2 regions of the Enterococcus durans genome follow, and region 1 is predicted to be linked to the other one. Evidence: predicted binding sites of a transcription regulator. Region 1 holds the regulator's gene; the other holds the start of a gene.
What was found. The regulator CtsR, encoded in region 1, represses protease genes until heat stress. The targets are predictions, from matches to a motif close to TTGGTCAAAAAAGGTCAAANA.

Region 1 (15,858 bases):
AACCGTTGGGAGATCATTCGAATGGGTGCTGACATCAAAATCAAATGTGTGAATTGTGGACATATCGTTATGATGACTCGTCGAGAATTTGAAAAAAAACTAAAAAAAATACTTGAAAAAAATTCAGAGAAAGAGTGAATAAATTTATGGCATTAACTGCTGGAATCGTAGGTTTACCCAATGTCGGAAAATCGACTTTATTTAATGCAATTACTAAAGCTGGAGCAGAAGCAGCAAACTATCCTTTTGCAACGATTGATCCAAATGTAGGAATGGTAGAAGTACCAGACTGGCGTTTACAACGGTTGACGGAATTAGTCCATCCAAAGAAAACTGTTCCAACTACTTTTGAATTTACAGATATCGCTGGTATCGTAAAAGGTGCAAGTAAAGGTGAGGGCTTAGGTAACCAATTTTTGAGTCATATCCGCCAAGTAGATGCAATCTGTCATGTCGTCCGTTGTTTTGATGACGACAACATCACTCACGTGGAAGGACGAGTTGATCCTTTAGCTGATATTGATACGATCAATTTGGAGCTTGTGTTAGCTGACCTTGACTCAATTACTAAACGTTATACACGAGTGGCAAAAGTTGCTAAAACAAAGGATAAAGATGCTGTAGCAGAATTAGCAGTACTAGATAAAATCAAACCTGTTTTAGAAGACGGCCGTTCCGCCCGTTCGATCGAGTTTACAGAAGAAGAACAAAAGATCGTTAAATCATTGTTCTTATTAACAACAAAACCGATCCTATATGTAGCAAATGTTGCGGAAGACGAAGTAGCAGAAGCAGAATCCAATCACTACGTTCAAGAAGTACGTAACTTTGCGGCAGAAGAAAAAGCAGAAGTCATCGTTGTTAGCGCGCGTGCAGAGGAAGAAATCGCCGAGTTAGATGATGAAGATAAGGCTGAATTCTTAGAAGCATTGGGAATCGAAGAATCTGGATTAGATCAATTGATCCGTGCAGCCTATGATTTATTGGGATTAGCTACTTACTTTACTGCTGGAGAACAAGAAGTCCGAGCTTGGACGTTCAAAAAAGGAATCAAAGCTCCCCAAGCAGCTGGAATCATCCACTCAGATTTTGAACGAGGCTTCATCCGTGCAGAAACAGTCTCTTTTGAAGATTTGGATCATTATGGCAACATGCATGCCGCAAAAGAAGCAGGTCGCGTTCGTCTAGAAGGTAAAGATTATGTAGTCCAAGATGGCGACGTTATGTTATTCCGTTTTAATGTATAAAAGGGCTATCAAACTGTACGTATAGTATGTTAGAATGTCTTTTGTGACAACCGTTAGAGTAACGGCTAAGGAGGACTATTAGATCATGGAACCAGAACAATTACGTGAGATCGTAAAAGAAAACAATAGTTTAGAAGAAAAGTTGACGAAAAGAAACCAACAATATATTTTTGATTTGAAAAAATCTTTAGAAGCGGCTAACTTATCCGAAGAGGAAAAAGTCACAGCCCTTCATGACATCCTTCCGACTTTAGTTTCTGAGCAAAAAGGCGGAAGAACAGCGAGACAACTATTCGGTACTGTTTCTGAACGAACAGAAGCAATCATCAATAAACCAGCTGAAGTAAAAGTAAATGCTAAACCAGTCTTGATGTGGCTAGATAACGCATTATTACTACTCGGTCTGTTGAGTATCATGGTTGCGATCACTGGATTGTTTTCACGTGGAACAACGCCGGCTTATGGCATTTCAACTCTTATTTTAGGTTCTGCAGTCGGTGGTTGGGTATTTTATCTGATGTATAAATACATTTATCAGTATGAATATCCTGGAGCAGATCGCAGTAAAAAACCAGGTATGGGTAAAACATTGCTTATTTTAGGAGGAACAACGCTGATCTGGGTTATCGCCTTTTCCGCTACAACGTTGCTTCCACCAGTACTGAACCCACTACTAGATCCAGTAGTTATCGTGATCATCGGTGGGGTCGCTCTTGCGTTACGTTACTACTTGAAGAAGAAATACGGTATTATTGGCAGTTTATCAGCACCTAGAAGATAAACAAAAAATATTCCATCAGTCAGAATTTTTGAATCCTCTTTTGGGAGGATAGAAAATTCTGACTGTTTTTTTTAGAGCCGACTGCTGAGAGATAAGCAATAAACTATCGGTATGCAAACGCTTATAATGAATATCTTCTTAGAAAAGTTAGGGATTACGGATAGACTGTTGACTTAATAAAGAAAATCGATTATTTTAGTAGATAAACTAAAACAGAGGAGTGGTACTAAAAATGTCCAACTGGGAAACAAAGTTCACGAAAAAAGGGTTTACTTTCGACGATGTCTTATTGATACCAGCAGAAAGTCACGTGTTACCAAACGAAGTGGATATGAGCGTACAATTAACAAAAAATATTAAGTTGAATATTCCGATCATCAGTGCAAGTATGGATACTGTTACTGATAGTAAAATGGCAATTGCCATGGCAAGACAAGGCGGATTAGGTGTTATTCACAAAAATATGACGATCAGTCAGCAAGCCGATGAAGTACGTAAAGTAAAACGTTCTGAAAGTGGTGTGATCATTGATCCTTTCTTCTTAACGCCACAACATCTAGTAGCAGATGCAGAAGAAGTAATGAGCAAATACCGTATTAGCGGAGTGCCAATCGTTGAAACTTTAGAAAACAGAAAATTGGTTGGTATTATTACGAACCGTGATATGCGCTTTGTGACTGACTATCATATAGCAATCAATGATGTGATGACAAAAGAAAACTTAGTAACAGCCCCAGTAGGTACTTCTCTAAAAGATGCAGAAAAAATTCTGCAAAAACATAAAATCGAAAAATTACCGATCGTTGACGACGAAGGTCGCTTGAGTGGTTTGATCACCATCAAAGATATTGAAAAAGTGATTGAATTTCCTAACGCAGCGAAAGATGAACATGGACGTTTATTAGTTGCTGCTGCTGTAGGTGTCACAAGTGATACTTTCGAACGTGCCGGCGCATTGTTAGAAGCTGGTGTAGATGCGATCGTTATTGATACAGCACATGGACATAGTGCTGGTGTCATTCGTAAAATCCAAGAAATCCGTTCAACCTTCAAAGACGCAACGCTAATTGCAGGGAATGTGGCAACAGCCGAAGCAACAAAGGCATTGTATGATGCTGGTGTGGATGTTGTAAAAGTAGGGATCGGACCTGGTTCGATTTGTACGACACGTGTCGTAGCTGGTGTGGGTGTACCACAATTAACAGCGATTTATGATGCTGCTTCTGTGGCTCGTCAATACGGAAAAGCAATTATTGCAGATGGTGGTATCAAATATTCTGGAGATATCGTCAAAGCATTGGCTGCTGGCGGACATGCGGTGATGTTAGGAAGCATGTTGGCTGGTACAGATGAGTCACCAGGTGAATTTGAAATTTTCCAAGGACGTCGTTTCAAGACTTATCGTGGTATGGGTTCATTAGGCGCAATGGAAAAAGGTTCGAAAGATCGTTACTTCCAAGGAAGTGTCAACGAAGCCAATAAATTGGTTCCAGAAGGAATCGAAGGGCGCGTAGCTTATAAAGGAAGCGTTGCAGACATCATTTTCCAAATGATCGGTGGATTAAAATCTGGTATGGGTTATGTAGGAGCAGGTAATTTGAAACAATTACGTGATGAAGCACAATTTATCCAAATGAGTGGTAGCGGATTGAAAGAATCACATCCACATGACGTACAGATCACAAAAGAAGCACCGAACTATTCAGTTGAATCTTAAGTCGTAACAGAACAGATTGGCTACAAGACATAAGAAAGGATTTCCCAGACGTTGCTCTTGAATTTCTGTGAAATCTCGACTTCGTTTTCAGAGAAGCTACTTGTAGGAGACCGTTATCTTGAGTCAGTTCGACTGCTTAAATTGAATAAAAAAGTGCGTCATTCGAAAATAATTTAAAACGCCCCGCAAAAGTTAGATTTTTGCGGGGCGTTTTTTGTCTGTAGTTTCGAGATCACGTAGTGTGTATCAGTTTTTGCGTAGCACACGAACGTGCAAGCTTGAATAGTTGTCTTAAAGGCTAATTTTATTTGATGATTTTCAAATTCCCCATGTAAGGAACAAGTGCTTCAGGAACTGTGACAGAACCATCTTCATTTTGGTAATTTTCAAGAATAGCTGCCACTGTTCGGCCAACAGCTAAACCAGAACCGTTTAGTGTGTGTGCGTAATGGATTTTTCCATCTTCATCACGGTAACGGATCATTGCGCGACGTGCTTGGAAATCTTCGCAGTTTGAACATGAGCTGATTTCACGATACGTATCTTGGGCTGGGATCCAAACTTCTAAGTCATAAGTTTTGGCAGCTGAGAAGCCCATATCTCCAGTTGATAAAGCAACCACACGATAAGGTAAATGCAATTTTTTAAGAATATCTTCTGCATCAGCTGTCATTTTTTCAAGTTCTTCATATGAATGTTCTGCATCAGAGAATTTGACCATTTCAACTTTATTGAATTGGTGTAGGCGAATCAATCCACGAGTATCTCGACCAGCACTTCCTGCTTCAGAACGAAAAGCTGGACTAAGGGCAGTGAAATAGATCGGTAGGTCTTGACCGTCTAAAATTTCGTCATTGTAATAGTTTGTTAACGGAACTTCTGCAGTCGGGATCAGTGTCAAATCTGTATCCTCTAATTGGAAAACATCCTCTTTGAATTTAGGGAATTGTCCTGTACCAAACATTGCACGACTGTTTACCATGTAAGGAGTGATCATTTCAGTATAACCATGTTCATAAATATGTTGATCTAGCATAAAGTTATAGACGGCACGTTCTAAACGAGCGCCCAATCCCTTGTAATAAACAAAACGGCTACCTGATACTTTTGCTCCACGTTCAAAATCTAAGATGCCAAGATTTTCAGCGATTTCCCAATGAGGTTTAGGTTCAAAAGAAAAGTTACGCGGTTCATTCCAACGACGCACTTCGACGTTGTCGTCTTCATCTTTTCCGATAGGGACAGAATCATTTGGTAAGTTTGGCAAAGTAGTTGCAATTTCTTTTAATTTTTCATCTACTTGTGCGACTTCTTCGTCAAGGGCTTTGATATTTCCCCCAACTTCTTTCATTTCATTGATTTTAGCGGTAGCATCTTCTTTATTTCTTTTTAGTTGTGCAATTTCACCAGAAACATCATTACGGTATTTCTTCAGCTCTTCACTTTTGACAAGTAATTTTCTACGATTTTCGTCAAGTTCCATAAATTCAGCTAACGTTTCTTTTTTCACGCCACGAGTCATTAGTTTTTCTTGTACATAGTCAAAATTTTGGCGCATCATTTTTACATCTAACATTCCTATTCCTCCTTAGTATAAATAAAAAAGACCGATCCATCCCAATGTATTCTTGGGACGAATCAGTCTAACATTCGCGGTACCACCCGAGTTCAACACATGATCAGTGTTGCTCTTGCTAACAGATAACGGCTGTTTGCCGACCTTTCTTATTTCGAAAGGTACACGTCATAGAACTGGAACTTCCAAATTATTTTTTACTGATTTTCAGCAGCCATCAGCTCTCTTGAAAAAAATAAAATGTACTGGGTTCTGTGTTTCATCGATTATCCATGATTGTAATAAGAATATCGGATATTTTAGCGTTCGTCAATGGTTTCCTAGCTTTCAATGGGTAACTTTTCATTTTTTCTTAGTGGCAAGTGCATGATAAAAGAGGTCCAATGTTCATCTGATTTGGCATAGATGTACCCACCATGTAGAGCAACGATGCTCTGGGCGATCGCAAGACCTAATCCTGTTCCACCAGTTTCTTGCGAACGTGATTCTTCAACACGGTAAAAGCGGTCAAAAAGGTTATCGATCGCTTGTTGAGGAATCATCGCCCCATTGTTTTTTACAGTTGCAACTACTTCTGAACCGATTTTTTCAACCTCGATCACGATTTTTGTTGCACCTTTTCCGTATTTTAAAGCGTTCGTCAGTAAATTATTGAAGACGCGGACTAATTTTTCAGTATCTCCATCCATGATCAGAGAATCCACTTGGCTTGTCACAACGATTTGAATATGTTTTTTGGAAGCCTCTAATTCAAAATCAGCTGCTAATTGCTCGATTAGTTGGATCAAATCAAAAGCAGAAAAATTAATAGGGACGGCTGGTTGCCGAACCTTTGTGTACTCAAAGAGGTCGTCTACCAGTGATTTCATTTGTTTCGCTTTGATGTAAGCTGTGTGTGTATATTTTAAAATATCTTCTTCTGTTTGATATTGCCCGTCTTCGATCAGACCAAGATAACCAATAATCGATGTTAGAGGAGTGCGTATATCGTGACTGACGTTGGTGATCAATTCATCTTTTGATTTTTCGATCTTGCGTTCATCCTCAATGGCTGCGACAGTACTGTCTACTAAACCATTGATACTAGTGACTACCCGACTAAGGTCACCGCTCAGTTCAAAAGGAATTCGGTGGTCATAGTTACCATTTGCGATATAATGCAGTTCACTGATGATGTGTCGCAGCTGCATTTGACGATACCGACGAATCAGTCGCCAATATAAGACACCAATATCTAAAAGAAAGAAGAGAGGAAAGATAAAGTTTCGGCCATTCCAAAATAAATCGCTATTCAAACGTTCAGCAAAAATGTTTTTTGAATCCCAAATGGCATTTGTCAATGAAGGGGAACTACTGATTACTGAACTAAGAACAACCAATATTGCGACATTCAATAGAAGAAGTAAGATAACTGTAATGATTCCTTCTGCTAATAATTCGCTGATTTCTTTAGAAGTCAAGTTGATCCGCCGACGCTTTTCTGTACCTCTTGTTTTATCGTGCATCAATTTTATAGCCCACTCCCCAAACGGTTTGAATGACTTTTTCTCCACCAGTTGCTTCTTCAATTTTATCTCTTAAGTGACTTACGTGTACCATGACTGTTTTAGCAGAAACAATACTTTCCTGTTTCCACACACGTTCAAAAATCTCATCTGCGCTGAATACGCGGTTTGGGTGACTTGCTAATAAATAGAGGATCCCAAATTCTAGTGCTGTTAATTGGATCTCTGTACCATCAATCGTTTTTACTTCATGTGAATCTTTATTGATGATCAAAGAATTTACTTCTAATATATCGGGTTGGTCAGGGGTAACTTGCATTTTTGTCCGACGAAGTAATGATTTTACACGAGCCATTACTTCCAAAGGATTGAATGGTTTAGTTACATAATCATCAGCACCTGCTACCAGACCTTTGATTTTATCCATATCTGTAGTTTTAGCTGTAAGCATGATGATCGGGATCTGTGATTCTTTACGCAATTCTTTTACTACTTGCATTCCATCCATTTCAGGCATCATGATATCCAAGATAAGCAGTTCGATATCGGGAATGGTACGGATTTTTGATAAGGCTTCTTTTCCGTCATAAGCTTTCACAGCTTCATAGCCCTCGTTGTGAATATAGATACTTAGTAATTCAACGATTTCTTTATCGTCATCAGCAATTAATATTTTCATCGATCGTTCCTCCAAGATTATAATGTAGCTATTTACTATATATATTAGCAAAAAAAAGCGTAAATAGATAAAAGCAACACTTTGTTAACAAAAATTTTAGAAGGTTCAGGAAATAACTATGTATCAAGGAAAACAAAACCTGAACATTTAATGGAAATCAAGGTAAATAAAGACTAAAAAAAACGAAAATACGAACATTGAAAAGCAATTAGAGGGGAATGGTCGAATATGCTATAAATGTTGATAAAACAGCATTTTCTTATTGACTTTCTATTTTGATGTTGGTATATTATTATGTGTTCGAAAGAGCGCGAAACACTTCACAAATAACTTAAAAAAGTTCTTGACGTGTGGGTGACCACATGATAAGATAACTAAGTCGTTTGAAAAGAACCTATTGAAAAGCTTGATCTAATCAAGAAAAACTTCAAAAAAGTTCTTGACAAATAACAAGAAATGAGTTATGATATACGAGTTGCTGAAAGATTTCTAAATGCGAAATCGAAAATAACTTTTAAAAAACAGTTGACATTCACTTGTCGCTCTGATATGATATAAAAGTTGCTACGGCAATTCAAGTAGACCTTTGAAAACTGAACAAAGTAAGACAAACCAAATGTGTAGGGCGTCTTGATTGATTCAAGACAACAAACATTTTTAACAAGCAAGCAATATGCTAGCAAACAAATTGAGCTTAACAATCGCAAGATTGTTCTAACTTTTATTATGAGAGTTTGATCCTGGCTCAGGACGAACGCTGGCGGCGTGCCTAATACATGCAAGTCGTACGCTTCTTTTTCCACCGGAGCTTGCTCCACCGGAAAAAGAAGAGTGGCGAACGGGTGAGTAACACGTGGGTAACCTGCCCATCAGAAGGGGATAACACTTGGAAACAGGTGCTAATACCGTATAACAATCGAAACCGCATGGTTTTGATTTGAAAGGCGCTTTCGGGTGTCGCTGATGGATGGACCCGCGGTGCATTAGCTAGTTGGTGAGGTAACGGCTCACCAAGGCCACGATGCATAGCCGACCTGAGAGGGTGATCGGCCACATTGGGACTGAGACACGGCCCAAACTCCTACGGGAGGCAGCAGTAGGGAATCTTCGGCAATGGACGAAAGTCTGACCGAGCAACGCCGCGTGAGTGAAGAAGGTTTTCGGATCGTAAAACTCTGTTGTTAGAGAAGAACAAGGATGAGAGTAACTGTTCATCCCTTGACGGTATCTAACCAGAAAGCCACGGCTAACTACGTGCCAGCAGCCGCGGTAATACGTAGGTGGCAAGCGTTGTCCGGATTTATTGGGCGTAAAGCGAGCGCAGGCGGTTTCTTAAGTCTGATGTGAAAGCCCCCGGCTCAACCGGGGAGGGTCATTGGAAACTGGGAGACTTGAGTGCAGAAGAGGAGAGTGGAATTCCATGTGTAGCGGTGAAATGCGTAGATATATGGAGGAACACCAGTGGCGAAGGCGGCTCTCTGGTCTGTAACTGACGCTGAGGCTCGAAAGCGTGGGGAGCAAACAGGATTAGATACCCTGGTAGTCCACGCCGTAAACGATGAGTGCTAAGTGTTGGAGGGTTTCCGCCCTTCAGTGCTGCAGCTAACGCATTAAGCACTCCGCCTGGGGAGTACGACCGCAAGGTTGAAACTCAAAGGAATTGACGGGGGCCCGCACAAGCGGTGGAGCATGTGGTTTAATTCGAAGCAACGCGAAGAACCTTACCAGGTCTTGACATCCTTTGACCACTCTAGAGATAGAGCTTCCCCTTCGGGGGCAAAGTGACAGGTGGTGCATGGTTGTCGTCAGCTCGTGTCGTGAGATGTTGGGTTAAGTCCCGCAACGAGCGCAACCCTTATTGTTAGTTGCCATCATTTAGTTGGGCACTCTAGCAAGACTGCCGGTGACAAACCGGAGGAAGGTGGGGATGACGTCAAATCATCATGCCCCTTATGACCTGGGCTACACACGTGCTACAATGGGAAGTACAACGAGTCGCGAAGTCGCGAGGCTAAGCTAATCTCTTAAAGCTTCTCTCAGTTCGGATTGTAGGCTGCAACTCGCCTACATGAAGCCGGAATCGCTAGTAATCGCGGATCAGCACGCCGCGGTGAATACGTTCCCGGGCCTTGTACACACCGCCCGTCACACCACGAGAGTTTGTAACACCCGAAGTCGGTGAGGTAACCTTTTGGAGCCAGCCGCCTAAGGTGGGATAGATGATTGGGGTGAAGTCGTAACAAGGTAGCCGTATCGGAAGGTGCGGCTGGATCACCTCCTTTCTAAGGAATATTACGGAGACTACACTGGTTGTTTTATACTTTGTTCAGTTTTGAGAGGTCTACTCAAAATTTAGATCGGGGCCTTAGCTCAGCTGGGAGAGCGCCTGCTTTGCACGCAGGAGGTCAGCGGTTCGATCCCGCTAGGCTCCATTAACAACGTATGTTGTTAAATTATTTTGTTCATTGAAAACTGGATATTTGAAGTAAATTAAGTAATACAAACCGAGAACACCGCGTTGAATGAGTTTTTTAATAAGTTCAATTGCTTATTTTCTTGATCGGACTTCTATCGCTAGAAGAAAGATCAAAACCCAACCGCAAGGTTGATAAGGTTAAGTGAATAAGGGCGCACGGTGGATGCCTTGGCACTAGGAGCCGATGAAGGACGGGACTAACACCGATATGCTTTGGGGAGCTGTACGTAAGCTATGATCCAGAGATTTCCGAATGGGGAAACCCAACATCTTTTATAGGATGTTACGTTTGCGTGAATACATAGCGCATTCGAGGTAGACGCAGAGAACTGAAACATCTAAGTACCTGCAGGAAGAGAAAGAAAATTCGATTCCCTGAGTAGCGGCGAGCGAAACGGGAAAAGCCCAAACCAATGAGCTTGCTCATTGGGGTTGTAGGACTCCAATATGGTAGTTCTTTCAGATAATCGAATGACTTGGAAAAGTCAGTCAAAGAGGGTAAAAACCCCGTAGATGAAATTTGGAAGGCACCTAGGAGGATCCTGAGTACGGCGGAACACGAGGAATTCCGTCGGAATCCGGGAGGACCATCTCCCAAGGCTAAATACTCCCTAGTGACCGATAGTGAACCAGTACCGTGAGGGAAAGGTGAAAAGCACCCCGGAAGGGGAGTGAAATAGAACCTGAAACCGTGTGCCTACAACAAGTCAAAGCCCGTTAATGGGTGATGGCGTGCCTTTTGTAGAATGAACCGGCGAGTTACGATTGCATGCGAGGTTAAGTCGAAGAGACGGAGCCGCAGCGAAAGCGAGTCTGAATAGGGCGTTTGAGTATGTAGTCGTAGACCCGAAACCATGTGATCTACCCATGTCCAGGTTGAAGGTGCGGTAAAACGCACTGGAGGACCGAACCCACGTACGTTGAAAAGTGCGGGGATGAGGTGTGGGTAGCGGAGAAATTCCAAACGAACTTGGAGATAGCTGGTTCTCTCCGAAATAGCTTTAGGGCTAGCCTCGGATTTGAGAATGATGGAGGTAGAGCACTGTTTGGACTAGGGGCCCATCTCGGGTTACCGAATTCAGATAAACTCCGAATGCCATTCATTCATATCCGGGAGTCAGACTGTGAGTGATAAGATCCATAGTCGAAAGGGAAACAGCCCAGACCACCAGCTAAGGTCCCAAAATATATGTTAAGTGGAAAAGGATGTGGGGTTGCACAGACAACTAGGATGTTGGCTCAGAAGCAGCCACCATTTAAAGAGTGCGTAATAGCTCACTAGTCGAGTGACCCTGCGCCGAAAATGTATCGGGGCTAAACATATTACCGAAGCTGTGGAGTACACCATGAGGTGTATTGGTAGGAGAGCGTTCTAAGGGCGTTGAAGGCAGATCGTGAGGACTGCTGGAGCGCTTAGAAGTGAGAATGCCGGTATGAGTAGCGAAAGACAGGTGAGAATCCTGTCCACCGAATGACTAAGGTTTCCTGGGGAAGGCTCGTCCGCCCAGGGTTAGTCGGGACCTAAGCCGAGGCCGACAGGCGTAGGCGATGGACAACAGGTTGATATTCCTGTACTCGTTGTTTTTGTTTGAGCAATGGAGGGACGCAGGAGGCTAAGGAATGCAGACGATCGGAAATGTCTGTCCAAGCAGTAAGTCTTGATAGGAGTCAAATGCTTCTGTCTACACGGATAAGCTGTGATGGGGAGGGAAATAATAGTACCGAAGTTCCTGATGTCACACTGCCAAGAAAAGCTTCTAGTGAGAAAACAATGACCCGTACCGCAAACCGACACAGGTAGTCGAGGAGAGAATCCTAAGGTGAGCGAGAGAACTCTCGTTAAGGAACTCGGCAAAATGACCCCGTAACTTCGGGAGAAGGGGTGCTGATCTTTGATCAGCCGCAGTGAATAGGCCCAAGCGACTGTTTATCAAAAACACAGGTCTCTGCAAAATCGTAAGATGAAGTATAGGGGCTGACGCCTGCCCGGTGCTGGAAGGTTAAGAGGAGTGCTTAGCGTAAGCGAAGGTACGAATTGAAGCCCCAGTAAACGGCGGCCGTAACTATAACGGTCCTAAGGTAGCGAAATTCCTTGTCGGGTAAGTTCCGACCCGCACGAAAGGCGTAACGATTTGGGCACTGTCTCAACGAGAGACTCGGTGAAATTTTAGTACCTGTGAAGATGCAGGTTACCCGCGACAGGACGGAAAGACCCCATGGAGCTTTACTGTAGTTTGATATTGAGTGTCTGTACCGCATGTACAGGATAGGTAGGAGCCGTAGAAATCGGAACGCTAGTTTCGATGGAGGCGCTGGTGGGATACTACCCCTGCGTTATGGCCACTCTAACCCGCACCACTGATCGTGGTGGGAGACAGTGTCAGATGGGCAGTTTGACTGGGGCGGTCGCCTCCTAAAAGGTAACGGAGGCGCCCAAAGGTTCCCTCAGAATGGTTGGAAATCATTCGAAGAGTGTAAAGGCAGAAGGGAGCTTGACTGCGAGACCAACAAGTCGAGCAGGGACGAAAGTCGGGCTTAGTGATCCGGTGGTTCCGCATGGAAGGGCCATCGCTCAACGGATAAAAGCTACCCTGGGGATAACAGGCTTATCTCCCCCAAGAGTCCACATCGACGGGGAGGTTTGGCACCTCGATGTCGGCTCGTCGCATCCTGGGGCTGTAGTCGGTCCCAAGGGTTGGGCTGTTCGCCCATTAAAGCGGCACGCGAGCTGGGTTCAGAACGTCGTGAGACAGTTCGGTCCCTATCCGTCGCGGGCGTTGGAAATTTGAGAGGAGCTGTCCTTAGTACGAGAGGACCGGGATGGACTTACCGCTGGTGTACCAGTTGTTCTGCCAAGGGCATTGCTGGGTAGCTATGTAGGGAAGGGATAAACGCTGAAAGCATCTAAGTGTGAAGCCCACCTCAAGATGAGATTTCCCATTTCTTTAAGAAAGTAAGATCCCTGAGAGATGATCAGGTAGATAGGTCAGGAGTGGAAGGCCAGTGATGGTTGGAGCGGACTGATACTAATCGATCGAGGACTTAACCAAATGGTTAAAAGAAAAGAACTCGGACATTACTTAAACTTCAAATCCAGTTTTGAGTGAGCAAAATGCAAACTCAATAAAAGATAACACCACAGTGTGGTGGCGATAGCGAGAAGGATACACCTGTAACCATGCCGAACACAGAAGTTAAGCTTCTTAGCGCCGATTGTAGTGAGGGGTTGCCCCTTGTGAGAGTAGGACGTCGCCACGCTTGAATTATCTTATGGAGGTTTAGCTCAGCTGGGAGAGCATCTGCCTTACAAGCAGAGGGTCAGCGGTTCGATCCCGTTAACCTCCATATGAGCCGTTAGCTCAGTTGGTAGAGCATCTGACTTTTAATCAGAGGGTCACAGGTTCGAGCCCTGTACGGCTCATATTTTTTGCGGGTGTGGCGGAATTGGCAGACGCACTAGATTTAGGATCTAGCGCCTTACGGCGTGGGGGTTCAAGTCCCTTCACCCGCATTATATGATTTTACACATGCCGGCTTAGCTCAGTTGGTAGAGCATCTGATTTGTAATCAGAGGGTCGAGGGTTCAAATCCTTTAGCCGGCATCATAACCACGCGGAAATAGCTCAGTGGTAGAGCACCACCTTGCCAAGGTGGGGGTCGCGGGTTCGAACCCCGTTTTCCGCTTTGCCAAAGCAATACGCCGGGGTGGCGGAACTGGCAGACGCACAGGACTTAAAATCCTGCGGTGAGTGATCACCGTACCGGTTCGATTCCGGTCCTCGGCATTACAAATATGCGCCCATAGCTCAACTGGATAGAGTGTTTGACTACGGATCAAAAGGTTAGGGGTTCGACTCCTCTTGGGCGCGTAGTCTTTTTTATATCTTCGGGAAGTAGCTCAGCTTGGTAGAGCACTTGGTTTGGGACCAAGGGGTCGCAGGTTCGAATCCTGTCTTCCCGATTTTTTGTTTTTAATTGCTTTTACTTTCAAGTTGATTTATAATTTGAATGAACTGAATATGCGCCCATAGCTCAACTGGATAGAGTGTTTGACTACGGATCAAAAGGTTAGGGGTTCGACTCCTCTTGGGCGCGTTAATACGGAATGGTTTATTCCGTATTTTTTTTATATATTTTAATAAATACTAAGGTAAAGATGAAGAAAAGTCATTCTTCTTTCTTTCTGATATTAAATTCGTTATAATTAAGGTCAATATTAGTCAAAGGAATGAGTAAGATGGCACATCAGAATACCTCGGATTTAATTGAATCTTATATAAAGAAAATTTTGGAAGATAATGAAATGATTGAGATTCGTAGGATTGAAATGGCAGACCTCTTTAATTGCGTTCCTTCTCAAATCAACTATGTCATCAATACGAGATTTACGATTCAACGTGGATATCTAGTTGAAAGTAAGCGGGGTGGCGGAGGCTATATACGTATTGCAAAAGTAAGGATTTCTGATAAAAGACATATGCTGGAACAAATCAATCAGCTGTTTGATGAAACGATCAGTGAAAAAAATGCGTTTGCGATTATCCAAAAGCTATATGAAGATCAAATGATTTCAAAAAAAGAAGGAAATTTAATGTTAAGTGCAATTGCTAAAAGTACACTTAATTTTAGTGAATTAGAAGACTATACACGTGCTAGGATTCTTCGAGCCTTTTTAGAACGTTTAAGTTATGAAGATGGGAAGTGAACATAAATGGAAGAACTTTTTACAGAAAGAGCGCAACAAGTATTAGAAATTGCGCAAAAAGAAGCAAAAAAATTCAAACATCAGTCTGTTAGTTCTGAGCATATCTTGTTAGCCTTAGTACTCGAACCAAATGGTATCGCTGGGAAAGTCTTGCGAGAAGTGGGGCTTAACGAAACGGATATTTATGAAGAGATCGAACATTTAATTGGTTATGGGATGGTCAATTCGTATCCTCAGGGTGTATTTCTTCCATATTCCCCAAGGATGAAACAAATATTTGCATTGGCGAATAGCGAAGTAAAGAAAATGGGTTCGCAAAAAGTCGGTACAGAGCATATTTTGTCTAGTCTGTTGAAGGATGAAAGCATCATGGCTGCTCGTATCATGATCAATTTAGGAATCAGTTTAACGAAAGTACGCCAATCACTGAAACAAAAAATGGGCTTGAAAAATGATACTCGTAATGGTGGACTACGTCGTCGAAACCCACAAGAGAAGCGCCAAATGGTAAAAGGTACACCAACTTTGGATTCTTTAGCAAGAGATTTAACGCAACTAGCTAAAGAAGGCAAATTAGATCCAGTAGTAGGACGTTCAAGAGAAGTAAAACGCTTGATCCAAATCCTTAGCCGCCGCACTAAAAATAATCCAGTATTAGTGGGTGAACCTGGTGTAGGTAAAACAGCTATTGCGGAAGGACTTGCACAAAAGATCATCTTGGGTGAAGTGCCTGAAGAGATGCAGGAAAAACGCTTGATGATGCTCGATATGGGCTCATTAGTTGCGGGTACAAAGTATCGTGGTGAATTTGAAGATCGAATGAAAAAAGTCATTGATGAAATTTATAATGATGGCCAAGTGATCTTATTTATTGATGAGTTGCATACGCTGATCGGTGCTGGTGGAGCAGAAGGCGCAATTGATGCTTCGAACATTTTGAAACCAGCGTTAGCTCGTGGTGAGTTACAGACGATCGGTGCAACGACTTTAGATGAATACCAAAAGTACATTGAAAAAGACTCAGCATTGGAAAGACGTTTTGCCCGTATTCAAGTGGATGAACCAACACCGGAGGAAGCAGAAGAAATCTTGCGCGGACTACGCTCAAGATATGAAGAACATCATAATGTAGAAATCACAGATGAAGCTGTACGTTCTGCTGTCAATCTCTC
Region 2 (15,858 bases), 620 kb from region 1:
TGGATTGCAACTGGAACAGTGATGTTCATTGTTTCAACTAAATCAGTGATCAAATCTTTACAGATTTTGTAACCACCCATGTATTTAGCTGCACCCATTGAAGTTTGGATAAGTACTGGTGCTTGTTTAGCTTCAGCTGCTTCAAGGATTGCTTGAGTCCATTCTAAGTTGTTTGTGTTGAATCCGCCGACAGCGTAACCGCCTTTACGAGCAGCTTTTAAAAATTCAGCTCCTGATACTACTGGCATAATAAATTCCTCCTAATTTTTGTAAAACTAAATTTGTTAAGACTATTCTTAACCAACGAACCTATTTTACCAAACATTTCGGTAGTTTTCTACTAAAATCACCGAAAATGAAAATTTTCAAGAAGTTTTTTGTAAAAAATAAGACTTCTACTCGTTATAAATGTGAAAAACTGGTTTATCCATCCACTCTTTTAAGGCAATCAATAACAAAATATAAAAAGGGCGGAACAGAAGTATTTTACTTCGATAAATAAACAAAAATTCACGAAATTTACTTTTTAAGATTTTTATGAATTTCGGCTTATTTGTGAAGAAGTTGCTTCTGATCCCACCGCTTGTTCATATGTAGAACGAATGTAGGACAAATCTAAAAAACAGTTTTGCTGCAGACTTTAATTTCGAATTGATGGTGTCCGAAAATCAGTTTTTTCGGAAATCAAAAGAAAACGAACAATACAAAAAACGTATTGTTCGTTTTGTTCTCCAATTTCTCAAACCTAAACGACTTTTGTCTTGACCTCGTTCATTACGCTTTCTAAAAAGCTTTTTTATTTTCCTTCACGTTCAGATAACGCAGCGCCAACAAATGCTTTGATCAGTTTTTGTGGACGGTTTGGACGAGAAATCAATTCTGGATGGAATTGGCAACCCACAAAGAATTTTTTATCTGTCAATTCTACGATTTCAACCAAACGATTGTCTGGTGATACCCCTGAGAATACCAAGCCGTTTTCTTCGAATAATTGACGATATTTATTGTTGAATTCATAACGATGACGGTGACGTTCTTGAACAACATCTTCTCCATCATAGGCTGTCGCTGTTGTCGTTCCTTTTTTGATCTTGCATGGGTAAAGGCCTAAACGTAGTGTTCCACCAAGGTTTTCGATATTTTCTTGGTCTGCCATCAAGTCGATGATGTTATTAGCTGTATCCGGATTTGTTTCAGCAGAGGCTGCATCTTCTAACCCAACTACATTACGAGCGAATTCCACACATGCCATTTGCATTCCTAAGCAGATACCTAAAAATGGCACATCATTTTCACGGGCATAGCGGATAGCTTCGATCTTACCTTCAAGACCGCGATCACCAAATCCGCCAGGAACTAGGATTCCATCAGCATCTTTCAAACGTTCCTCTACATTTTCTCTTGTTAGATCTTGTGATTTGATCCATTCCAATTCGATATCAGCATCAAACGCAAAACCAGAATGTTTCAATGCTTCCACTACAGAAATGTAGGCATCTGGAAGTTCAACGTATTTTCCTACTAACGCAATACGCACTTTTTTCTTCAGATTCAATACTTTTTCTTCTAATTCTTTCCATTCAGTCATATCTGCTTCTGGTGTGTCTAATTTCAAGTGTTCGCAAACGATACGATCCATGCCTTGTTTTTGTAAAAGCAATGGGATCGAATAAAGTGTATCTACATCTGGAGATTCAATGACTGCTTCTGGTTCGACATCACAAAATTGTGCCAATTTATTTTTCACGTTTTGTGAAACTGGTTGTTCTGTACGCACAACTAAGATATTTGGTTGGATACCTAGACCACGAAGTTCTTTTACACTGTGTTGTGTAGGTTTTGTCTTCATTTCACCGGCAGCTTTTAAGTAAGGAATAAGGGTTGTATGGACGTACATCACGTTGTCCGCACCGACATCTGCTTTCATTTGACGTAGTGCTTCTAAGAATGGTAGAGATTCGATATCGCCAACGGTCCCACCTACTTCAGTGATAATGACATCTGAATCCGTCATTTTTGCTGCGCGCATGATTTTTTCTTTGATCTCATTCGTGATATGTGGAATAACCTGTACTGTTGCTCCAAGGTATTCCCCTTTACGCTCTTTACGAAGTACTTCAGAATAAATTTTTCCTGTGGTAACATTGGAGTATTTGTTCAAATTGATATCGATAAAACGTTCGTAGTGACCCAAGTCCAAGTCAGTTTCTGCTCCATCATCTGTTACGAATACTTCCCCATGTTGATATGGGCTCATTGTCCCTGGGTCCACGTTGATGTATGGATCAAATTTCTGGATAGTTACCTTTAAGCCACGATTTTTCAACAAACGACCTAATGAAGCCGCAACGATTCCTTTACCAATCGATGAAACTACGCCGCCCGTTACAAAAATGTATTTTGTCATAAGTTCAAAAACTCCTTCTTGTTTTATCTGCAGGAAAAGTCTCAGAAAATAAACAAAGCTCCCTATTCTAACTAGAATAGGGAGCCAAAATTTCTGCAAACTTCTGACCCTTTAAAAGGGTGCCCAAGGTGTATAATACATTCAGAATTATTGAAAGTCAAGTACTCATTTCCATTCAATACGTTTTCATTTTGATTTTATTTTTTCTAACGATTGCTATGAGGCCACTTCTGCAAATCCACTTTTCAAGAGATGACCTCAAAAAACGAGTAAAATAGCAAAGAAAGAAGCGTCAGTTTTACCTTACGCTTCTTTCTTTCCTGTTTTTAGTACAATTCTAGATATTGTTCTCTTTCCCATTCTGAAACGGTTTGTCTGAATGCAGCCCATTCTAAACGTTTGGCTTCTACAAAGTTTGCGAAGATGTGTTGGCCTAATGCGTCGATCATTACTTCGTCTTTACGTAATTCTTTGATAGCATTGTGGATAGTTGATGGTAAATCTAAAATATGTGCTTCTGCACGTTCGTCTTCATCCATTACATAGATATTGCGGTCAACTGCAGCTGGAGGAGTGATTTCATTGCGGATACCATCTAAACCAGCTTGAAGTAAAACAGCCATTGCTAAGTAAGGATTAGCAGAAGGATCTACTGAACGCAATTCTAAACGAGTAGACAAGCCACGTGATTCTGGAACACGGACTAGTGGTGAACGGTTGCGTCCACTCCAAGCAACATATACAGGTGCTTCATAGCCAGGAACTAAACGTTTGTATGAGTTCACTGTTGGGTTACATACAGCTGTATATGCGCGAGCGTGTTTCAATAAGCCACCTAAGAAATGGTATGCTGTTTGGCTAAGCTCTAAATCGCCGTCTTTATCGTAGAAAGCATTGCCTTCTTCATTGAATAAAGACATGTTGCAGTGCATACCTGAACCATTGATACCGAATAGTGGTTTAGGCATAAAGGTTGCATGTAATCCGTGTTTGCGAGCGATTGTTTTTACGACTAATTTGAATGTTTGGATATTGTCACAGGCGTCTACAACATCAGCATATTTAAAGTCGATTTCATGTTGGCCAGGAGCAACTTCATGGTGAGAAGCTTCTACTTCAAATCCTAAGCTTTCTAATTCCAATACGATATCACGACGGCAGTTTTCGCCTAAATCTGTAGGAGCGAAATCGAAATAACCACCTTTATCATTTAAAGTAGTTGTAATCTCACCGTCTTCGTCTAATTTGAATAAGAAGAATTCTGGTTCTGGTCCTAAGTTGAAAGAGGTAAATCCAAGGTTACGCATATCTTTTAGTGAACGTTTCAAGTTTCCACGTGGGTCCCCTGCAAATGGTGTGCCGTCTGGATTATAGATATCACAGATCAAACGAGCAACTTTTCCATGATCGCTTTCCCAAGGGAAGATCATCCAAGTTGAAAGATCAGGATACAAATACATATCACTTTCTTCGATACGTACAAATCCTTCAATAGAAGAACCATCAAACATCATTTTGTTTTCTATAACTTTGTCAATTTGGCTAACTGGTACTTCTACGTTTTTGATTGTTCCTAAAATATCAGTGAACATCAATCTTAAAAAGCGAACATTCTCCTCTTCGATGATTCGTTTAATTTCCTCGCCTGTTATCTGTTTCTTTACCATGATATCCCTCTTCCTTTTTTTGTCTATTTCATTCAGTCAAAAAATTGTCTCTGCATTCCTTGTGACTGATAATGCCCTGTTTTGCTTAATCCGCCCTGCGCCAAGATCTCATCACGAAAAATTTGGCGAACGTCATGGTCAGTCAGTGGCTTCTTACTTTTTTCTTCCTGTTTTTTCGCTTGAGCCATTTCATACACTCGCTTGATCCCAGCCATATTCAGCCCATCAGAAAGATAATCTTTGATTTCTAACAATATATCAATGTCATTCAATGAATACATACGGCGATTTCCTTCGCTTCTTTCAGGATGAACAAAATCTTGCTCTTCATAGTAGCGAATTTGTCGCGCGGATAAATCAGTTAATTTCATCACTGTACCAATTGGAAATACTGACATTGATCGGCGCAATTCCTTTTCTCCCATCAGACGTCCCCTTTCGTTTCATAAGTTGTGTAAAGTATACCAATCACTAAAAAGCTTGTCAATCACCTATGTTACATTTCCTAACATGAAACTTCGATTTTTTTATAAAAAAACACAGATATCTTTTTTTAGATATCCGTGTCCTTATTAATATAATAAATAGAAATAAATAAATAACTGAAATTTATTCTATTTTTAACCATTTTGATGTTTTTTTAGCAAAACCTCTTACTTCGTAGCTATTTTGGGCTTCAATAAAGTGTTCACTCAATACAAGCGTTTGTCGACGTAACGCACTCAATTTCTGACCCTCGTCACTTGCAACAAGTAGTGTGTAAGGTTCTAGCAATTCCATCAGCTGGCGTTTTATCCCAGTAATCAATTGGTCTTTGCCTTCCACACTTTGAGCAGAGATCAATACATTCGGGAATAGTGTCGGCGTAAAGAGAGCGGGGTCGATCTGATCCGCTTTATTATATACCGTCAATACAGGCATTTCGTTCATTTTTAATTCTTCCATCAACTGTAATACAGTTTGTTCTTGTAACGTTCGATCTGGCGAACTTGCATCTACCACGTGTAACAATAGATCCATGTTTTGACTTTCTTCTAGTGTCGAATGAAAAGCATCAATCAGCTGCGTAGGCAAATCCTGAATGAATCCAACTGTATCTGTCACAGTGATTTCAAACCCTTCAGCGAACCGCCATTTTTTAGTTAATGGGTCCAGCGTCGCAAACAATTGGTCTTTAGAATACGTATCTGCTTGTGTGAGAAGATTTAATATCGTTGATTTCCCAGCATTTGTATAGCCGATCAAACCAATCTGAAAAACCTCACCCGTCTGACGTTTTTGTCTGCTCCTTTCCCGATGTGCTTCTACTGCCTTCAATTCACGCTTGACTCCTAGAATTTTGTTGCGGATGTGACGGCGATCTGTTTCCAGTTTTGTTTCCCCTGGTCCTCTTGTTCCAATTCCGCCCCCAAGTCTTGACATCGACTTTCCTTGACCAGCTAAACGTGGCAAAAGATATTCTAATTGTGCCAGCTCGACCTGCAGCTTCCCTTCTTTCGAGCGTGCCCGCATCGCAAAAATATCTAGGATCAATTGTACCCGATCAATGACAGGAAGACCGACTGCTTCACCTACTAATTGACTTTGTCTAGGAGTCATTTCATGATTGAAGATGATGAGGTCTGCTTCGTAAGCATCTGCTTGTTGGATCAATTCTTGCAACTTCCCTTTTCCAATGATCGTTTGCCGATCTACTTGTGGTCTTTTTTGTGTCAATGTGAATACCACTTTCCCAGAAGCTGTCATGGTCAGCTTACTTAACTCAGTCATTGATTCTTCAAAATAGCGTTGATTTTCTTCTGTTTCAACGCCCACGATGATGACTTTTTCCTGTCCATTTTCCATCTATTTTTCCTCCAGCCACTTTTTGATCACTCGCTCGATCTCTTCTTGTTGCTTTGGCTGTTCTAACAAGTCAAACCATTGCGCTTTTAGCCGATTACGAAACCAAGTCAATTGTCGTTTTGCGTAACGTCTTGAGTTCTGTTTGATTTGTTCAACAGCTTCTTCCAAGGTTATTTCTCCTTTAAAATAGGGGTACAATTCTTTGTAGCCGATCCCCTGGCTTGCCTGTATCTCACCCAAGCTGTAAACAAAGCGTGCTTCGTCAACCAACCCCGCTGCGATCATTTGGTCCACTCGCTGATCAATTCGTTGATACAGAAGTTTCCTGTCTGTATCTAGCCCGATCATACAATATTCATATAAGCATTGCGGTTTTTCTTTTGGTGTCATGATACTATAACCAGTTACTTCAAACACTTCTAAAGCACGGATGACTTTTCTTTGATTGTTCCAATGGATCTTTTCAGCTGCCAATGGATCTTTTTCTTTTAAATACTCCCATAACTGTTTTTTCCCGATTTTTCCAGCCAACTCTTCATATTTTTTTCGAACATCAGACACCACTTCTTCTTTTGCTCCCAGCTGGTAATCATAAAGCAACGATTGAATATAGAGTCCTGTCCCACCAGCAATGATCGGTAGATGCCCTCTCTCAGTTATTTCAGTAATCAGCTGTCTACCAGCCTTTTGGAAGTCTGCTACAGAATAATTATCTGTTGGTTCGATCACATCGATCAAATGATGGGGAATCCCACTCATCTCTGAAGTACTGATTTTTGCAGTTCCAATATCAAGTTTTTTATAGATTTGCAGAGAGTCTCCACTAATGATCTCTCCATTGAATTTTTTTGCCAACTCCACACTAAGGGCGGTTTTCCCGACCGCTGTGGGTCCGACGATCACAAGTACTTTTTCCATCGTTATCCTACTTTTTCATTGATTGTTTTAGTCTTATTGCTCTTTCAGGAAAATCCGTGATGATTGCATCCATCGGCTGATTGAAACATTGGATCATTTGTGCTTCTTCATTGATCGTCCAACATCTGATTGCCTTAGGAAAGGCTTGGACTTCTTCCAGATTGGAAAAGTACCAATCAACTTTGGGATGGATTCCTTCTAAATAAGTTGTATTTTTGCCTAAGGTCACTTTTTTCTGCGAGCTACTTAATAATAGGTCTAGCTGTACATCGGTTTCTAAAAGAGATAACCGCTTTAAAGAATCTATATTGAAACTGCAATACGCATGTTGGAAAGGCCAAACACTATTGGTCAATAGCTTGGAGACTTTTTCTTCAATGCCTGCATATTCATATTTATCTGTTTTGATTTCAATCATCACTGTTCCACGATAGTTCTTTTGCAAGAGTAGATCCAACACTTCTTTTAACGTCGGAATCTTAGCTGCTGGAAACTTGTCATTGAACCACAGACCCGCATTCAACTTTTTGATTTCTTCTAGTGTCTTTTCTCGAACAAGTCCTTTGCCATTGGTTGTTCGATCCACCTCTTCGTCATGGATCACGACCAACTCGCCATCTTCTGTCAAATGGACATCCAACTCAATGCCATCTGCATTTACCCGAACAGCTTCAGCAAATGCTGGCAATGTATTTTCTGGATGCGTCCCACTACTACCTCGATGGGCAAAAATCTGTACCATATCACTTCACTCCGATCCACTTTATTGTAACACAGGAAAAAGTAGTGACAACTGTGATTTATCCTATCCATATGTGAAGAAACACCAATTGATATAGCAACTATCAACTCACATCACTTGTAGCAAACCAAATAAAACAAATGTGGGACAACTCTAAAAATCAGGTTTGCTACAGACTCTCGAATAAACGGCGTCCAAAAGTCAGGTTCAAAAAAAACGAGCAATACAAAAAACGTATTGTTCGTTTTTCTCTTCAATTTCTCAAACCTTAACGACTTTTGTCTCGGCCTCAGCTTTATCTCATTATTTGTTTCGCCATTTTCATGAGAATAGCATTCCACAGACTACTAGCTCCATACATCATCTTTTGAGAAAAAGCCGATTGGTTGTCTTGTGACATTCTTTAATTGTGCTTTTTTTTCAATGATCATTTCATTTAAGTTATCGGTGAAATTTTCCAAAATGACCCGTCCACCTTTATACGCATATCCTCCGATTTTCATTGTTTCATCTGGAGAAAGAATGACTTTTCGATGGGCGATATTTTTAAACAACTCGTCCAAGATATAGTTCGGTAGGTAAAAATTATTTTGAGCGGAGAAAGACTGTAAATAAGCAAAATCATCGATCGTGATATAGCAATCATCGAATGCATCAAAACTAACATATTCATCTAATAAGGTCGCTCTTTTTTGCAATATCTCATTGATTTTTTTATTTAATTGATTCAACGTTTCTATTTCTTTGACTTTCAACTCTAATTCACGTCTTCGCTGTTCTTTATTTTCAAGATGGCGCATTTGGATAGCCATTCCTATATATACGATGATAGCACCTAATAAGACGCCAATAAAGCCTACGATACCAACTACCAATTCGTATTCCTCCTTGTTTTGCATTTCAATTTTTATCATAACATAAATTCATATGATAGACCTATTTCGCCAAAGTTTTTTATTTGACCTTTATTGACCAAAAATGTATACTACATTCTAGGTATTAGAAATCAATTTATGTTACACTATTTCTAAAGAAATCAAGGAGGAACCTTATTATGAATTTAATCCCTACAGTTATCGAACAATCCTCTCGTGGCGAAAGAGCCTACGATATTTATTCTCGTCTATTAAAAGACCGGATCATCATGCTGAGTGGACAAGTAACAGATGATTTAGCAAATTCAATCATCGCTCAATTACTTTTCCTAGATGCGCAAGATTCTGAAAAAGACATCTATCTATACATCAACTCACCTGGTGGATCTGTTACAGCTGGTATGGCGATCTACGATACGATGAACTTCGTGAAAGCAGATGTCCAAACAATCGTTATGGGTATGGCTGCTTCTATGGGTAGCTTCTTACTTACAGCTGGGAAAAAAGGCAAACGTTTTGCTTTACCAAACGCTGAAATCATGATCCATCAACCTCTTGGCGGAGCACAAGGACAAGCAACAGAAATCGAGATTGCAGCGCGTCACATTTTACAAACTCGTGAACGCTTAAATAAAATCTTGGCTGAACGTACTGGTCAACCACTTGAAGTAATCGAAAAAGATACAGATCGTGACAACTATATGACTGCTGAACAAGCAAAAGCATACGGTTTGATTGATGAAGTAATGGAAAACAGTGCTTCTTTAAATTAATCGGAGAGTGCTGAATAAGTTCCGTGCCTAAAAAATTCGTACAACAAACGAGCCGAATAACGAAAACTATCTAGGTAGTTTTTCCGTTATTCGGCTCGTTTTGTTTATCCAGAAGAAAAACATTTTTTATCCGTTAGACAAGGCAGTCAAAAGTAGACTCCCAAAGAATCTTCATGCTATTGTATCTGATCGAACTCGCCTTTCAGGTATTTTTCTCCTAGATCGACATAATGCTGGATATTTTGCCTATTCTTTTCGATCTCTTCTTCCGTAAGCGGGCGGATCACTTTGGCTGGTCGGCCAAAAGCCAATACATTGGGTGGGATGACTTTTCCTTCCGTTACTAGCGATCCAGCGCCGATCAAGCTATTTTCTCCAATCACTGCATGATTCAAAATCGTGGAACCCATGCCGATCAGTGCCCCTTTTTCAATCGTACAGCCATGCAGCAAACATTGGTGCCCAATAGTCACATTTTCAGCGACTTCGACAGGTGCATCATGATCCACATGAATGATCGTGCCATCTTGAATATTAGTGTTTGACCCAATCTTGATCGTGTTACTGTCACCACGTACAACTGCTTGATACCAAACAGTTACTCCTTCCCCAAGTCCAACATCACCGACAACAGTGGCGTTTGGGGCAATAAATCGTTCTTTCATCCATGCTCCCCTTTCTTTCCTACGTTTAGTCAAGTACTTTTTTCTATTGGTTTTTATCAAGAAAAAAGTATACGAAATAAGCCTAATAAATTAGAAATTTTTTTATTAGGTATGCTATAATTCTAGGTAAGGATATATTCCTTATTGGTCGTTAGAGGCCGTGTATGAGTAATCATACGGACTTGAATGTCGTACCATCGAATGGAGACATTTCAAGAGCTTGTTGATGCAGGCGACGAGCGCAACCTTATGCTTTTTGGGCGAAGGTTGCGTTTTTAGTTTATAGTAATAGTCCACAAGATGATTGGGCCCCGCCGCTTGTTGTCGAATCATGTTCATCATAATAAAATACAAATTTTTTCGGGCCTTCGGATTCCCATGTTTATTCATGTGTTCTTTGGCTGTATATTTTCCAGATTGATATCTTCTGGTATCAACACCGACGAAAGCATTCAATTGCTTATGAGAAGAAAAACGCCGAATATCCCCTAATTCACCAATAATGAGTCCTGCAGAAAGTTCACCAATTCCAGGGATACTTTGATAGAAATCAAATTCTATTGTTTGTTTCGCAATGTCAACTAGCTGTTTGGCGAGTTGTTCTTTTGTTACAAGCAATTGTTTCAATTGTTGGGCATAATACACGACTTTTTGAACAGAAATACTTTGTCCAGATTCAGCTGGATAAGAATTTTGCGCAAGTGAAAGTAAGGTTTGTGCTTTAGCCAAGGCTTTTTGATCGGAGATTTTTTTATCCGTATTTTTCTTTAACACATTTTTTACCTTAGTTTGGCTTAAGTGTGCCAAGTAATCAGGGTGGGGGAAAAGTTCGACAAGATTCAAGGCGAGTTTTGATAACCTGTTCGTGAAAAGTGTTTCCAATTCTGGGAAAGTCAATTGTAAAGCGGTATGCAGGTTCATTCTCGTGCGTTTAATGTCCCTTTCAATTTGTTGATAAAAGCGTGCAAAATCGCGTGTTTGTTTATAGACTTCTGTTTGAGATTGTTTTTGTTTCCGCAAAAATTGACCGTGTGTTTGTGCCAGTCGATGGGCATCTCGTTTATCCGTTTTGACTGAACGTAAGTCAATATTCAGTTGTCTTTTCGCTTCTAAAGGGTTTAATAAACAATAGGCGAAATGATTCTTTTGACAAAAAGTTTCAATGACTCTTGAATAAACCCCCGTTGCTTCAAAAACGATTTGTGGTCGTTCTGGAAGAGCATAAATTTCTTGAAGAAGTGCATTGAAATGTGTTTTATCGTGAAGAATTTCTTGTTCAAAAAGACAAGTATTTTCATGATAAATAACGACATAACTTTTTCCCATTGAGACATCTAAAGCAAGTACATACATAATTTTCATCTCCTAAGAAGTGTTGAAAGATTCTTCACTGCTTCATTTCGTTCCTAATTTCCTTTACACGGGCTCGAAGCCCCAACATACTTAAACCAGGTTTTAAAATGACAGTGAAGAAGACCATTTTTTGTTTGGGACTCGTAGTCCAAGAAAGTGTGGTAGGTCTTTCTTTCACAACCAACTATACGCTTAAAAGAGCGTTAGAGGGTAATTTCATCCGTCGATGAATTTACCCTCTAATCTTAGTATGTTTTGTTGTTCATTATAACAGAATCGTGATGACTGCAACAAAAAGAAGATGAGAAAAAGGAAAATTCACCTTTCACTCATCTTCTAAATCAAACAGTAGAAATAGTAGCCTCTTTGAAAAGAAATCGAGATTCTCAAAAATTTGTAAAGAGGTTGGGACAGAAGTGTTTAACTCCGAGAAATAAGAAGAAATGAACGAAAATTGCTTTTCTAATTTTTGTGGATTTCGGCTTATTTTCGAAGGAGTTGCTTCTGCTCCCACCGTTTATTCGTTTTTAAAGAGTGGGACAAAAGTGTTTCTTACTTTTGTCCCACTCTCAGCTTATTTCTCATGACTTGATACTTCTCATTTAGGCTTCCAAATGTTCTAATACAGATTCATATGCCACAACTTGTGCTCGTAACCGTTCGATTTGTAGTTCATTTTCAATAAAATTAATGGAATTTCCTAGTTCTTCTTGTCGGCGTGTTGTCAAACGGTCGATTTCCTTCTTTGTTTCAGCAATTTTTTTGTCCAAAAATTCTTGCATGATCTCATCTCCGCTTCTTATTTGATACATTAAGCGTACCACCAACGACACAGAAAAACAAAAATAAACCTTCTTTTTTGTTGCGCTTTTTACGCCTCTATTACTTCTTCTGCAAATTGACTATTGTAGAGTTTTTCATAGAAACCACCTTGTGCAAGCAAGCTTTCATGTGTTCCTTTTTCGATGATCTGTCCTTGATCCATCACTAAGATCAGATCAGCATCTCGAATCGTGGATAACCGATGGGCGATCACGAAACTGGTTCGTCCTTTCATCACGCGATCCATTGCTTTTTGGATCAATGCCTCAAGACGTGTATCCACTGAACTGGTTGCTTCATCTAAAATCAAAATCTTAGGATCAGAAACCACAGCACGAGCAATCGTCAACAGTTGTTTTTGCCCTAGAGAAACATTGTCCCCTTCAGAATTGATCTCCATTTCATAACCATCCGGCATCGTTCGTATGAAGTGATCGACATTGGCTGTTTTCGCAGCATCAACCACTTCATAATCTGTCGCATCCAATTTACCAAAACGGATATTGTCCGCAATCGTTCCTTCATACAGCCACGCGTCTTGCAGAACCATACCGAACAATGACCGAACGTCACTTCGACTCATTGATTTTGTATCGATACCATCGATTTTTATAGCCCCATGTGTCACATCATAAAAACGCATCAATAGGTTGATCAACGTCGTTTTTCCTGCGCCTGTAGGACCTACGACTGCTACTGTCTGCCCTGCTTTGACCTCAAAATTCAAGTCTTGGATCAACGGTTTTTTTGGATCATAGGCAAAATCCACATGTTCAAACGAAACATTTCCTAATATTGTTTCCGGAAGAGTGACATCTACTTTATTTTCTTTTTCCTCTGGTTCATCTAAAATCTCAAAGACACGCTTTGTAGCCGCCGAAGCGCTTTGTAGAACAGAAGACAATTGCGTGATATTTCCCATTGGTTGGCTGATTTGCCAAATATATTGGATGAACGCTTGCAGTTGTCCCACAACGATCACACCTGAAATCACATAAAAACTACCCAATACAGCCATTCCGATATACGTAGCATAGGCGGTAAGTTGAACTAAAGGCATCATCAGGCCAGAAATAAACGCTGCTTTGAATCCATAATGTTTCAACGAATGATTGACCTTTTTAAATCCTTCAAAGGTCTCTTGTTCCCGACCGTAGACTTTCAATACACTAAAACCAGTCATATTTTCTTGAACATAGCCATTCAATTCCCCCAATGAATTTTGCATTTGTTGGAAGTATTTTTGGGAAGCGTTGATCACTCGTTTAGAGATCCAGATGGAAGCTGGGATCATGATCATTGAAATCAGAGCCATGATTGGTTGTATATAAAACATCATTACCGCTGCCATCGTAATTCCTAAAATCGCATTCACGACGCCAATAAACGCTTGTTGCAAAGCACCACTGACAGCATCCACATCGTTAGTGACACGAGATAAGATATTTCCTTGCTGGTTCTTGTCAAAATAAGAAACCGGCAAGCGATTGATTTTTTCCTCGATATCTCTTCTCAAATCTTGCATTGCACTTTGCACAACATTGGTCATCAAAACACCTGAAAGCAATTGGGAAACACAATAGCCGATCCCAACAACCGTGATCCAAATCAAACACTTAAAAATATAATCAAAGTTGATCGACTCACCATTCGCAATATTATTGCTGATTTCAGTGGTTGGCAAACCAACTACGTAAGGTAGTGCGGCATTGAATGCGACCGTCAATACGGTAAACAATAAAACAAAGATAAACGTCAATTTATAGGGTTTGATATAACGAGCTAATCGTTTTAAGGAAGCAAATGTATTTTTCATGCTAATTCCTCCTTCGATAACTGTGAAGCAGCTATATCATAATAGATCGGGCAATTTTCCAATAACTCTCGATGCGTGCCCATACCTACCACTTCGCCCTCATTCAAGACAATGATCTTATCGGCATGCATGATCGTTCCTACACGTTGTGCCACGATCAAGACAGTTGATTCTGTCGTTTCTTTTTTCAGTCTTGCACGAAGCTTCGCATCCGTTTGATAGTCCAATGCAGAGAAACTGTCATCAAAAATATAGATCTCCGGTCTGCGAATAATTGCACGTGCTATTGCAAGCCGTTGTTTTTGTCCACCTGAGAAGTTTGCTCCCCCTTCGGAAAGATGTTCATCATATCCATCGGTTTTCTTAGATATAAAATCCGCTGCCTGAGCAATTTCGGCAGCTTGTTCCATCTCTTCTTGGGTTGCATCCTCTTTACCATATCTCAAATTTTCAGCGATCGTTCCAGTAAACAACAGCGCTTTTTGTGGAATAAAGCCGATTTTATCTCGAAGTTTGCTTAAGCGATAGTCACGCACATCTACTCCATCAATTAAAATCTCGCCGTCACTGACATCGTAAAAACGAGGAATCAGTTGGATCAGTGTTGATTTCCCACTACCAGTACTCCCAATAAACGCTACCGTTTCTCCAGGAGAAGCAGTGAAACTTACGTTGCGGATCACTGGCTCTTGTGAATGTCCTGGATAGGCAAAGGTCACATTTTTAAATTCAATATACCCTTTTGTCTTTGTTTCCGAAACGCCATTAGGATCTTCGGTGATTGATGGAGAAGCATCCAATGCTTCTTGGATACGTCCTGCAGAAACTGCTGCACGTGGATACATCATGAAGACACTTGCAAATAGCATGAATGAGAACAGCGCATGGAAAATATATTCGATAAATGCGATCAAGTCACCTACTTGTAACGCTCCTGCTTCAATTTGAACTGTTCCGCTCCAAATGATCAAGACCATAACAATATTGAACAAAAAGTAAAAACCAGGTTGCGCAACAGCCATCAAACGAAAGAGACTCTTTGAACTAGATGCATAATTTTCATTTACTTTTGCAAACCGTTTTTCTTCGAATTTTTCATTGACGAACGCTCGAATAACTCGTAAACCAGATAGATTTTCACGTAATATACTATTGATTTTATCTAAATTCTTCTGCTGTCTTTTTGACAATGGTTCAGAAAATTTAGCAATTGCTACCACGGCGATTAGTAAGAGAGGTAACGCCCCGATCACATACAAACTTAATGATACGCTTGTACGCATGACCATGTAGAGACTCACCACGAACATCATCGGCGTCATAAAACCGATTCTCAAGATATTTTGTAAAAATAGCATGATTTGATACGCATCATTCGTTGTTCGAGTAATCAAAGATGCTACCCCTAATGTTTCATATTCTTGGTGTGAGTAACTTTGGATTTTTTTGAATAGATCATCTCTGATATCTGCTACGATATTCGTCGTGATCCGAGAACCAAAATAGCCTAACAATATATTCATAATGATCCCTATCACCGTAATGATGATCATGAAGATTCCTTGTTGTTTGACATAATCGAAATCGTTGTTGCGAATGCCGACATCGATCATTCGAGCCAAGATCGTTGGTAACCCCAACTCGATCAAAATAAAACCAAATACGCAGATAAAATTTAATACAAGATATTTTTTATAGCGCATGGTGTAATGCCACATCAATTTCACTTTCTCATCTCCTTTTAATCAAATTAAATTTAGCCATTAATAAAAATAATAGCATACTCCGTGACTATATAGAACACTTCTAGTGGGAAAAAAATTTTTTTATTACATTCGGATGATAAAAACAATTTTCCTTTCCACCTAGTCGATTTCTATACTTATCACCAATTTTATGCTAAAATAGCAATTAACTATTGTATGTGAAAACCATACAGAAGGGCACGGTTGAAGAACAATCTGAATGGATAAGC

Region 2: clpP (ATP-dependent Clp endopeptidase proteolytic subunit ClpP) is a predicted target of CtsR. The motif match lies at 8,535-8,555, and genes of this name have one in related genera.

The regions. Positions count from the first base shown of each region.
Region 1 covers NZ_CP022930.1:994,553-1,010,410, reverse strand. The annotation lists gene CJZ72_RS04870 (DUF951 domain-containing protein) at 1-138, shown strand, start outside; gene ychF (redox-regulated ATPase YchF) at 147-1,247, shown strand; gene CJZ72_RS04860 (DUF1129 domain-containing protein) at 1,333-2,028, shown strand; gene guaB (IMP dehydrogenase) at 2,261-3,745, shown strand; gene serS (serine--tRNA ligase) at 4,050-5,321, opposite strand; T-box leader at 5,372-5,584, opposite strand; gene CJZ72_RS04845 (sensor histidine kinase) at 5,642-6,826, opposite strand; gene CJZ72_RS04840 (response regulator transcription factor) at 6,816-7,505, opposite strand; rRNA gene CJZ72_RS04835 (16S ribosomal RNA) at 8,228-9,787, shown strand; tRNA gene CJZ72_RS04830 (tRNA-Ala) at 9,865-9,937, shown strand; rRNA gene CJZ72_RS04825 (23S ribosomal RNA) at 10,118-13,031, shown strand; rRNA gene rrf (5S ribosomal RNA) at 13,124-13,239, shown strand; tRNA gene CJZ72_RS04815 (tRNA-Val) at 13,254-13,326, shown strand; tRNA gene CJZ72_RS04810 (tRNA-Lys) at 13,330-13,402, shown strand; tRNA gene CJZ72_RS04805 (tRNA-Leu) at 13,411-13,492, shown strand; tRNA gene CJZ72_RS04800 (tRNA-Thr) at 13,511-13,583, shown strand; tRNA gene CJZ72_RS04795 (tRNA-Gly) at 13,594-13,665, shown strand; tRNA gene CJZ72_RS04790 (tRNA-Leu) at 13,681-13,766, shown strand; tRNA gene CJZ72_RS04785 (tRNA-Arg) at 13,777-13,850, shown strand; tRNA gene CJZ72_RS04780 (tRNA-Pro) at 13,869-13,942, shown strand; tRNA gene CJZ72_RS04775 (tRNA-Arg) at 14,003-14,076, shown strand; gene CJZ72_RS04770 (CtsR family transcriptional regulator) at 14,219-14,686, shown strand; gene CJZ72_RS04765 (ATP-dependent Clp protease ATP-binding subunit) at 14,693-15,858, shown strand, end outside.
Region 2 covers NZ_CP022930.1:379,239-395,096, forward strand. The annotation lists gene CJZ72_RS01885 (class II fructose-bisphosphate aldolase) at 1-248, opposite strand, end outside; gene CJZ72_RS01890 (CTP synthase) at 797-2,407, opposite strand; gene glnA (type I glutamate--ammonia ligase) at 2,734-4,074, opposite strand; gene CJZ72_RS01900 (MerR family transcriptional regulator) at 4,107-4,499, opposite strand; gene hflX (GTPase HflX) at 4,684-5,919, opposite strand; gene miaA (tRNA (adenosine(37)-N6)-dimethylallyltransferase MiaA) at 5,920-6,837, opposite strand; gene CJZ72_RS01915 (glycerophosphodiester phosphodiesterase) at 6,845-7,579, opposite strand; gene CJZ72_RS01920 (hypothetical protein) at 7,927-8,454, opposite strand; gene clpP (ATP-dependent Clp endopeptidase proteolytic subunit ClpP) at 8,634-9,227, shown strand; gene CJZ72_RS01930 (gamma carbonic anhydrase family protein) at 9,404-9,892, opposite strand; gene CJZ72_RS01935 (IS110 family RNA-guided transposase) at 10,034-11,254, opposite strand; gene CJZ72_RS01945 (hypothetical protein) at 11,848-12,027, opposite strand; gene efrB (multidrug efflux ABC transporter subunit EfrB) at 12,117-13,883, opposite strand; gene efrA (multidrug efflux ABC transporter subunit EfrA) at 13,880-15,610, opposite strand.